Regions from separate parts of the Chitinophaga defluvii genome, predicted to be linked through region 2. Evidence: riboswitches for the same ligand, from Rfam matches in the RefSeq annotation. Region 2 holds a riboswitch; each other region holds the start of a gene.
The links. Region 2 has a riboswitch for cobalamin ahead of ABR189_RS07085 (TonB-dependent receptor). Riboswitches for the same ligand answer to the same signal wherever they lie in the genome.
Positions count from the first base shown of each region.

Region 1: it holds a riboswitch for cobalamin, as region 2 does, so the genes downstream of both, ABR189_RS15205 (TonB-dependent receptor plug domain-containing protein) here and ABR189_RS07085 (TonB-dependent receptor) in region 2, are expected to answer to the same signal.
Region 3: it holds a riboswitch for cobalamin, as region 2 does, so the genes downstream of both, metE (5-methyltetrahydropteroyltriglutamate--homocysteine S-methyltransferase) here and ABR189_RS07085 (TonB-dependent receptor) in region 2, are expected to answer to the same signal.
Region 4: it holds a riboswitch for cobalamin, as region 2 does, so the genes downstream of both, ABR189_RS26575 (ribonucleoside-diphosphate reductase small subunit) here and ABR189_RS07085 (TonB-dependent receptor) in region 2, are expected to answer to the same signal.

Region 1 is NZ_JBEXAC010000002.1:348,326-350,519, forward strand. Features, by position in the region: gene ABR189_RS15200 (tetratricopeptide repeat protein) at 139-789, shown strand; cobalamin riboswitch at 942-1,162, shown strand; gene ABR189_RS15205 (TonB-dependent receptor plug domain-containing protein) at 1,277-2,194, shown strand, end outside.
Region 2 is NZ_JBEXAC010000001.1:1,880,962-1,883,155, reverse strand. Features, by position in the region: gene ABR189_RS07095 (MutS-related protein) at 1-275, opposite strand, end outside; gene ABR189_RS07090 (metal-dependent transcriptional regulator) at 319-978, opposite strand; cobalamin riboswitch at 1,102-1,304, shown strand; gene ABR189_RS07085 (TonB-dependent receptor) at 1,427-2,194, shown strand, end outside.
Region 3 is NZ_JBEXAC010000001.1:141,425-143,618, reverse strand. Features, by position in the region: gene pepT (peptidase T) at 1-73, opposite strand, end outside; cobalamin riboswitch at 446-652, shown strand; gene metE (5-methyltetrahydropteroyltriglutamate--homocysteine S-methyltransferase) at 808-2,194, shown strand, end outside.
Region 4 is NZ_JBEXAC010000002.1:3,149,550-3,151,743, forward strand. Features, by position in the region: gene ABR189_RS26570 (ribonucleoside-diphosphate reductase subunit alpha) at 1-123, opposite strand, end outside; gene ABR189_RS26575 (ribonucleoside-diphosphate reductase small subunit) at 216-1,193, opposite strand; cobalamin riboswitch at 1,310-1,517, opposite strand; gene ABR189_RS26580 (ABC transporter ATP-binding protein) at 1,795-2,194, shown strand, end outside.

The DNA.
Region 1 (2,194 bases), on a different contig from region 2:
TTTTTATTTATCTTTGCTCCCCGCCAGCATGGTATTCATTATACCTCCGGGTTATTGTAAGGCGTGACAACCTGCAATAAACCCATCACATGCGGCAGTGGCGCAAGATAACGACAACTCAGATTAATATTTTTTTGGATGAAAGCATTTAACATTTTTATTCTATACCGTTTTCCAATTGGTATCCTATTATTGCTGGTGGGTATTACCCTGGGTATTACTATTGGTTGGTGGGAAGCTACCATTTTGCTTGTATTGGGCGTGATCTGCCTGGTTACACACCTGATGTTCGGACCTATGCGCCTGGTACAGGAAGCAGTAGAAGCCGGAGATATCGAAAAGGCTACCGCGCTGATGAACCAGGTAAAATTTCCTAAATTATTATACAAGCCTATCCGTTCTGTTTATTTTTTCATGCAGAGCAATATGGCGATGTACAACAAAGATCTGGACAAGGCTGAGGCCACTATCCGGCAGAGTATCAAATCCGGCAGCCCTATGAAAGAGTATGAAGGGATGCAATACTTTCAGCTGGGTACTATTGCTTACCAGAAGAACGACCTGAAAACGGCAGATCAGAACCTGAAAAAGGCAATCCGCATGGGATTACCTGATAAGGAAAATACTGCCGCCGCATTGCTTACCGTAGCGTCTATTGCGATGAGCCGCCGGGACTTTAAATCTGCCAAAGATTATTTTCGCAGGGCTAAGGCACAAAAGCCTACCACTGATCAAATCGTTAGCCAGATCAAAGAAATGGATAAATACATTTCCCGTATGCCGGGTTGATTCTTTCCCGGTTACAGGATCATCATATTAATACAACAGGAAGGTGTCTCTACTTTTGAGGCACCTTTTTTATTTGGGGTACCTGATGTGGCAGAGAGTGGTTTTAAGTGCCCCTCCCCCATAGTCCCTTTGTGCATTACACAAAATTGCCGTAGGTTTGCTGCGCATTTGGTTGCTACCGGGTAAAACCGGGCGCATTAAAAAGGGAATCCGGTGTAATTCCGGAACTATCCCCGTAGCTGTAATCCCGCGCTGTTTTTACCGAACAGCTGGTTTTCCGGACCAATTATGTCACTTCACAGCTGATGCTGTGTGGGAAGGCGGTCCAGGAAAGCGGGTAAGTCAGAAGACCTGCCACCTGCCATTTTATTCAGTGCTTTCGGGTGAAAAGCCAGGAATTTAACGCTGTTGCAGGCATTATTTTCTTTCCTTTATTTATTTCTCCCAGGAGCGCGCATTTACTCATCAAAAAACGCTTATCCGTATTATGCGCCGGAATCTTTACACTTACGCTGCTATTATTACAGCCTTATTTACCATCAACACTGTCACTAACGCACAAGACACTGCTCAAACAAATCATTTAAACGAAGTGATCGTCACGGCATCCAAATTTGCCCAGAAACAGGGAGAAACGGGGAAAGTGATCACTGTCCTTACCCGTGATTACCTGGAAAAAAACAGTGGCAAATCATTAACTGCTATTCTGAACAACCAGGCAGGATTAATGATCAATGGTGCAGAAAGCCCATTAGGTAACAACCAGGAAGTATATCTCCGTGGTGGGGTTACTGGTAATACCCTCATATTGATAGATGGTATCCCCGTAAATGACGCCTCCCAGATAGCCAACTCCTTTGATCTTAATTTCATCAATCCGGAACTGATCGATAGAATAGAAATACTCAGAGGCAGCCAGTCCACTTTGTATGGCTCCGATGCAGTAGCCGGTGTGATTAATATCATTACAAGAAAACCAGGTGAAAAGAAAGCAGGCATCTATGCCAATGGTTCATATGGCACATTCAACACCTACCAGGGTAGCGCTGCACTGAACGGCACCATCAATAAGTTCTCTTATATATTGGGATACAAGTACCAAAAATCTGACGGGTTTTCTACTGCAAACGATTCTTTAGGCAAAAATGATTTTGATAAAGACGGGTTTAAGCAAAATAATGTGTTCGCCAAGCTGGCTTTCCAGGCTACCGACCGGTGGAAGGTGCAGTACATGCTCAATTTGAGTGATTACAAAACAGACCTGGACGCAGGAGCTTTTACTGATGACAAGGCTTACAACGCACATAACAAGTACATACAAAATGCCATCAGCAGCAAGCTGGATTTTGGAAAAGGATCCTGGAATATTGTATACAGCTATCAGCGTAATCAACGTAACCTCTCC
Region 2 (2,194 bases):
GGGTCGGCAGTTAGCCGCATATAATGTTCTGCCAGTTCCACCCGGTAAGGATCTACTTCCTGGGGCACCGGATGTTCTATAAAGAATTTAAGCAGCTCGCTGCGTTGGTACAGGAACGTAATATCTGCCGAAGGGGAGGCCAGCATTTCATTCAGCTTATCTTTTCCACCTGGAGTACTGGTTTTATTAAACAGGGAGAAAATGGAGCGCATCCCCTTATCTTCTCTGAACAGTTCCAGGTCCTGTAATGTTTGCTGATCTATTTCAAATGCCATGTTTCTGCTTATTATTTGCCGGCCAGGTATAATTGGATTGTATTTAAATTACCAGCACACTTTCTGCAAACTTCTGGGATACCGTAGTAGCAGTCCCCTTTCCAATTTTTATGATCACAGAATTATCAAATGCGATCTTCTCCATCAATGTGATGTTGGTGCCAATGGCTACTTTTAACTGTTGCAGGTATTGCAAAAATGCGGTGGAAGTATCTCTTACCCCTACTACCTGGCAGGTTTTACCAGCTTCTATTTCTATCAGGGTTGTTTTGGAAGCAGCAGGTATTTGTCCGTCTGATTTGGGAATAGGGTCGCCATGCGGATCGTATTTAGGATAGTCCAGGAATTTATCCAGGCGATCGGCCAGGTCTTCATGATGAATATGTTCCAGTTGCTCTGCAATGTCATGCACTTCGTCCCAGGTATAGCCTAATTTTTCCTGCAGGAATACTTCCCATAAGCGGTGCTTACGGATCACCAGCAAGGCGGCTTTTTGTCCTTTTTCGGAAAGGCGGGCGCCTTTTTTCTTATCGTACTGAATAAGCTTTTTTTCTGTGAGCTTTTTAAGCATATCAATCACAGATGCAGGGTTATTCCCCAGCACTTCTGCAATGCCAGTAGCACTGGCTTTCCCTTCTTCTTTGCCACACAGATGATAAATGGCTTTCAAATAGTTCTCTTCCGAAAAAGTTTGTGTACCCATCGGGCAAAGATAATAAATTAACCATCAGGGATAACCGGACTTACCATAGCGGTTAGGCCGGGCTGCTCCCTCCTTAAATTATCAAGCCATTATGATCAACTTGTCTAATTAAGTTAAATAATCCTACCTTTGCCCCGCATTGGTTCATTGCTGTCCGCTCCGGACTTCAATGATTAAAAGGGAACTCGGGTGCAAATCCCGGACAGTCCCGCTGCTGTAAGTCTCGCTAATGTTATGGCAATACCAGATGACCACTGTTGATTTCAATGGGAAGGTCGCCAGAAACAGAGATAAGTCAGAAGACCTGCCGTGCAATATCGTTTTTAAGCTTTCGTGGAATGAAGCTTGGAAATTAAATGATCTGCCGGCTAAGGCTGCCTGAGCATTTTTTCCGATTATTTTCCCGAATTACGAAAGCCATTTTGATGTAACATCAAACAGGTTTTATATGTGTACCAATGAATGCATGCGTTCAAGGGTAGCAAAGCTATATGGCTTTGCTTGCTTACTTGTATGTTTTGTGCTGCCTGTTTGCGCGCAGGAAAAGGATAGCCTCACCATTAAACAGCTGAAAGAAATTGCCGTAAAGGGGCTGCGTCCAGCTCAGGAAATAATACCGGCACAAACACTCGAAGGGAAAGAGCTGGAAAGGCTGAACAGCCATTCCGTAGCAGATGCTGTGCGGTTTTTCTCAGGCGTTCAGATAAAGGACTATGGCGGTATAGGTGGCTTAAAAACAGTAGATGTGCGCAGTATGGGCACCAACCATCTGGGTGTTTTTTATGACGGCATACAATTGGGCAATGCGCAAAACGGACAGATTGACCTGGGGAAATTTTCCCTGGATAATATGGAACAGATAGCCCTGTATAACGGCCAGAAAAGCACCATCTTCCAGCCTGCCAAAGACTATGGCTCTGCAGGATCCATCTATTTAACTTCTCTTAAACCCCGGTTTACCGAAGGGGAACATACGCACCTGCGGGCCACCTTTAAAACAGGCTCCTTTGGGTTGATCAACCCCTCTCTGTTATGGCAGCAAAAAGTAAACAGGCGTATTAACAGCACCATTAGTGCGGAATGGACGCAGGCACATGGCCGGTATAAGTTCAGGTACAAAAAGAAAAATGGATACGATACCACCGCTATCAGAAAAAACGGAGATGTAAATGCCTTCAGACTGGAAGGAGGACTAAACGGAATAATAGACAAGGGC
Region 3 (2,194 bases), 1.7 Mb from region 2:
GATCAGACTCCGTATCTATTTGCGCATAACGTATAAAGCGCTCCGCTACCTTGAATTGATATTGCTTAAACATATTGCAAACGTAAGGAATTTTTAAAAGCGCCCGTTTCCCTACCTCTTACCTCTTAAAACGCTCCATACTACAAAGAGCTGCCGTAATATTTTCTGTTTATCTGCTTCACAAGGCATGCAAACAGCAAAATATGCCAAACAGCTATGCTGCTGTAGGATAATATACCAAACTTTCCATTCCACAGACAATATCTGTTCCACTTATCTACTTTTACACAGCACAAAAGCAATAAAACAAGCATATAAAATAGTATTTTATGCTGGAAACAGGCAAAAAAACAGGTTTATCCGCCTGATAATGGTTTCCATACAACTTACAGCTGTTACGGCAATGTTGAGGAGAAACTTACTTATATTTGCTCCGGTTCTTTATAACACAATTGCTGTTTGCGGTGTCCGGCTGTTATGCCGGAATTAAAAAGGAACCGTGTGTAAATCACGGGCTGACGCGCAACTGTAAGTAACCTTTGAAAAGGTTATGGTCAATGAACAATGTCCATTGTCGGGATACATTATCCGGATGAGAAGGACGACCATAACTGTTACAAGCCAGGAAACTTGCCACAAACAAATTGCTGTATGCTTTCGCGAAACAAAGCGCTTACAGGGCATTGAATACACTGCTGCTTCCCTCCGGGTGAAGTATGCCCCTTCATATCTCTGCATCTTTCTTCGCGAAAACATACCCGCTGTAAAGCACTTTACATTTTTAGTATCCTTTAAAAACATGCAAGTATGTTTACGAACATTCCAGGCTACCCGCGTATTGGTAGCAACAGAGAATTGAAGAAAGCCTGCGAAAGCTATTGGACAGGCAAGATCTCTTTAGAAAAGCTGGAGCTTACCGCCCGGCTGCTGCGTCAGCAAAACTGGGAACACCTCCAACAGGCAGGTATTGACCTGATCCCCTCCAACGATTTTTCTTTTTATGATCAGATGCTGGATATGTGCCTGGCCATGGGTGTGATCCCCGCACGTTTCAGACCACTGCAACAAAAGCTGGCCGACCCAGCCTGCCTGGAACTGTATTTTGCCATGGGCAGAGGCTATCAGAAAAATGGACTGGATATCACCGCGATGGAAATGACCAAATGGTTTGATACCAACTATCATTACCTGGTACCCGAATTTGATACACAGCAGCAATTTACCTTACTCTCTAAAAAATGTGTGCTTGAATTTGAAGAAGCTAAAAGACTGGGTATCCACACCAAACCGGTATTAATAGGGCCACTGAGCTTTTTGATACTGGGTAAAATAAAAGACCCTGCACTGAACAACGGTATCCTGCTGCAACAACTCCTGCCGGTTTATATCCAATTGCTCGCTGAACTGCAAAGAGCCGGTGCTACCTGGGTACAAATAGATGAGCCCTGCCTGGTAACAGATCTGGTAGCCGCGGATAAAGAACTATATGCAGATGCCTACACGAAAATAAATGCGGCAGTTCCTGATTTAAAGATATTGCTGACCACCTATTTCGGCGGGCTACAGGACAATACAGGATTGGCGCTGCAATTGCCTGTGCAGGCCCTGCACATTGATCTGGTACGGGCACCGGAACAACTGGACAGTATCCTCCCACAGCTTCCTTCACACATGCAATTATCGCTAGGTGTGGTAGACGGACGGAATATCTGGAAAAACAATTATGACGATAGTTTATCACTGATACAAAAAGCTGTGCAGGCATTAGGCGCCGCACGAATCATGCTCAGCACTTCCTGTTCTCTGCTCCACACGCCATACGACCTGGATCTGGAAACAGACGAGCAGGTGCTTTCCCCGGCAATCAAACAATGGATGGCATTTGCCAAACAGAAAGTAGCAGAGGTAATCGCACTAAAAAATATACTGGCAGGAGACAACAGTTTACTGGATGCCAACAGGCAGGCCATGCAAAACCGGAAAACTTCTCCCCTGATTCATAAACAGGCAATAAAAGAGCGGGTAAAAAATATTACAGCAGCAGATGCACAACGACTCCATCCTTTTCCTATAAGGCAGCAGATCCAGGAAGCCGTACTGCAGCTCCCGCTGTTTCCTACTACTACAATAGGCTCTTTTCCACAAACGGCGGAGATCCGCAAGTTAAGAGCCGATCTGAAAAAAGGTAGTATCA
Region 4 (2,194 bases), on a different contig from region 2:
TTTAGCAACGTCAATGGCATCTACATATTCCGGATTAAATCCGTAGCACAGTTTTTCAATGCGTGCAGTGATTTTATCAAATTTAACGGCTTCTTTTCTGCCGTCTCTTTTTATGACAAACATGGGTATTGAATTTAATGGGTAAAAGAAATAGCGATTAGCTTTTGGCTGTTAGCTATTAGCCAAACACTGATGGCCAATAGCTAACGGCTTATTTAAAAGTCTTCTTCTAAACTAAAGGTTTGTGATTCTTTGCTGCCGCCGCCCATTACACCGGACTTCTGGTAGTCACCTACGCGTTTTTCAAAGAAATTGGTTTTACCCTGTAATGAAATCATTTCCATGAAATCAAATGGGTTGGGGGTATTAAACATTTTAGCACATCCGAGTTCGCCCAGCCATCTGTCTGCTACGAATTCAATGTATTGAGACATAAGACGGCTATTCATACCGATAAGGTCTACCGGTAGTGCGTTCACGATAAAATCCTTTTCAATTTCTACTGCATCCCTGATCAGTTCACGTACTTCATCTTCCGGCAGTTTTTGTTCCAGCATACTATAGAGCTGACATGCAAATTCGCAATGCAATCCTTCATCCCGGCTGATCAGTTCATTAGAGAAAGTAAGGCCTGGCATTAATCCTCTTTTCTTTAACCAGAAGAGGGAGCAGAAGCTGCCGCTGAAGAAAATCCCCTCTACTGCCGCAAAAGCTACCAGACGTTGTGCAAAGTTGCCGTTTTCGATCCAGCGTAATGCCCATTCTGCTTTTCTTTTAACAGCAGGTACTGTTTCAATGGCATGAAAAAGTCTGTCTTTTTCAGCAGGATCTTTCACATAAGTATCGATCAGCAGTGCGTAAGTTTCAGAGTGAATATTTTCCATCATGATCTGGAAACCATAAAAGCAGCGAGCTTCCGGTAATTGCACTTCTCTCATGAAGTTGACAGCCAGGTTTTCATTTACGATACCATCGCTGGCAGCAAAGAATGCCAGTACATGTGAAATAAAATGACGTTCACCATCATTCAGCCCGGCCCAATCCTTCAGATCTCCACTCAGGTCAATCTCTTCTGCCGTCCAGAAACTGGCTTCATGCTTTTTATACATGTCCCATATTTTGGGATAGTTAATGGGCAATATCACAAACCGATCTTTGTTCTCCCGGAGTAAAACTTCGTTTTCGTAGTTCATACGTTAAAATATTTTATGGTTAACTGCAGAGAGAAGGTGGCCCGACGGAAGATAACTATCCTACTGTGAGGTGGGGATGTCACTTTCGTCAATACCTTAACTCGCGAAGGTTTTGACAAATTTTGGCTGTTTTGGCAGGTCTCCTGGCTGTCCCTGTATCCGGATGCCTTCCCATTTACCTATTGATAAACAGTGGCTTTGTATCCGGTACCATAAACCGTTTGCGCACGGAATCGGGATCACAGTAGCGCGTCTGCTCGTGATTTCCACACGATTCCCTATTAATCCCGGTATCAACCGGGAACCAAAGCAGCAAAATGTAAGAACTATCGCAAATGTAAGCACGATTAACAGGGAGGGGAGATAAAGTTCTTAACAGGTGTGGAAAAAGAATCTCACAAAAAGGTGAACTATTTCGCAAGTATGCACAGCATTAGGTTTGCCGCGAAACACATGCCTTGTTCCGGGGGAAACGCACATTTGTGCATCCATTTTTCAATTGCCTGATTGATGAAAATATTTAATGCGAATGGGGCATATATTTTATTTATTTGACATGGGAAAAGTGGATTAATAGTCTGAAAACTGTACATTTATTTTTATGCAGGCACCAGTTATCACATTGCAAAAAGTTAGAAAGTTTTATGGCTCCTTCGAAGTGCTGGCAATTGACCAACTAGTGCTGAAAGGAGGGATTTATTGGCTGCAGGGACAAAATGGAGCTGGCAAAACTACCTGCATGAAAATGCTGGCCGGCCTGATTCCTTTTGAAGGGGAAATTATACTGCAAGGACAAGTCAGCAGTAAAAGACAACCGGTGCGTTATCGTCAGCTGGTTAACTATGCAGAGGCAGAACCAGTATATCCCGGATTTCTGACAGGAAAGGATCTTATCCGATTATATAACACGACCAAGAGAGGAGATACCACAATGACAGGGAGGATGGCCACTTTGCTGGGCATTGATGCATTTGTGGAGAACCCGGTAAGCAGCTATTCCA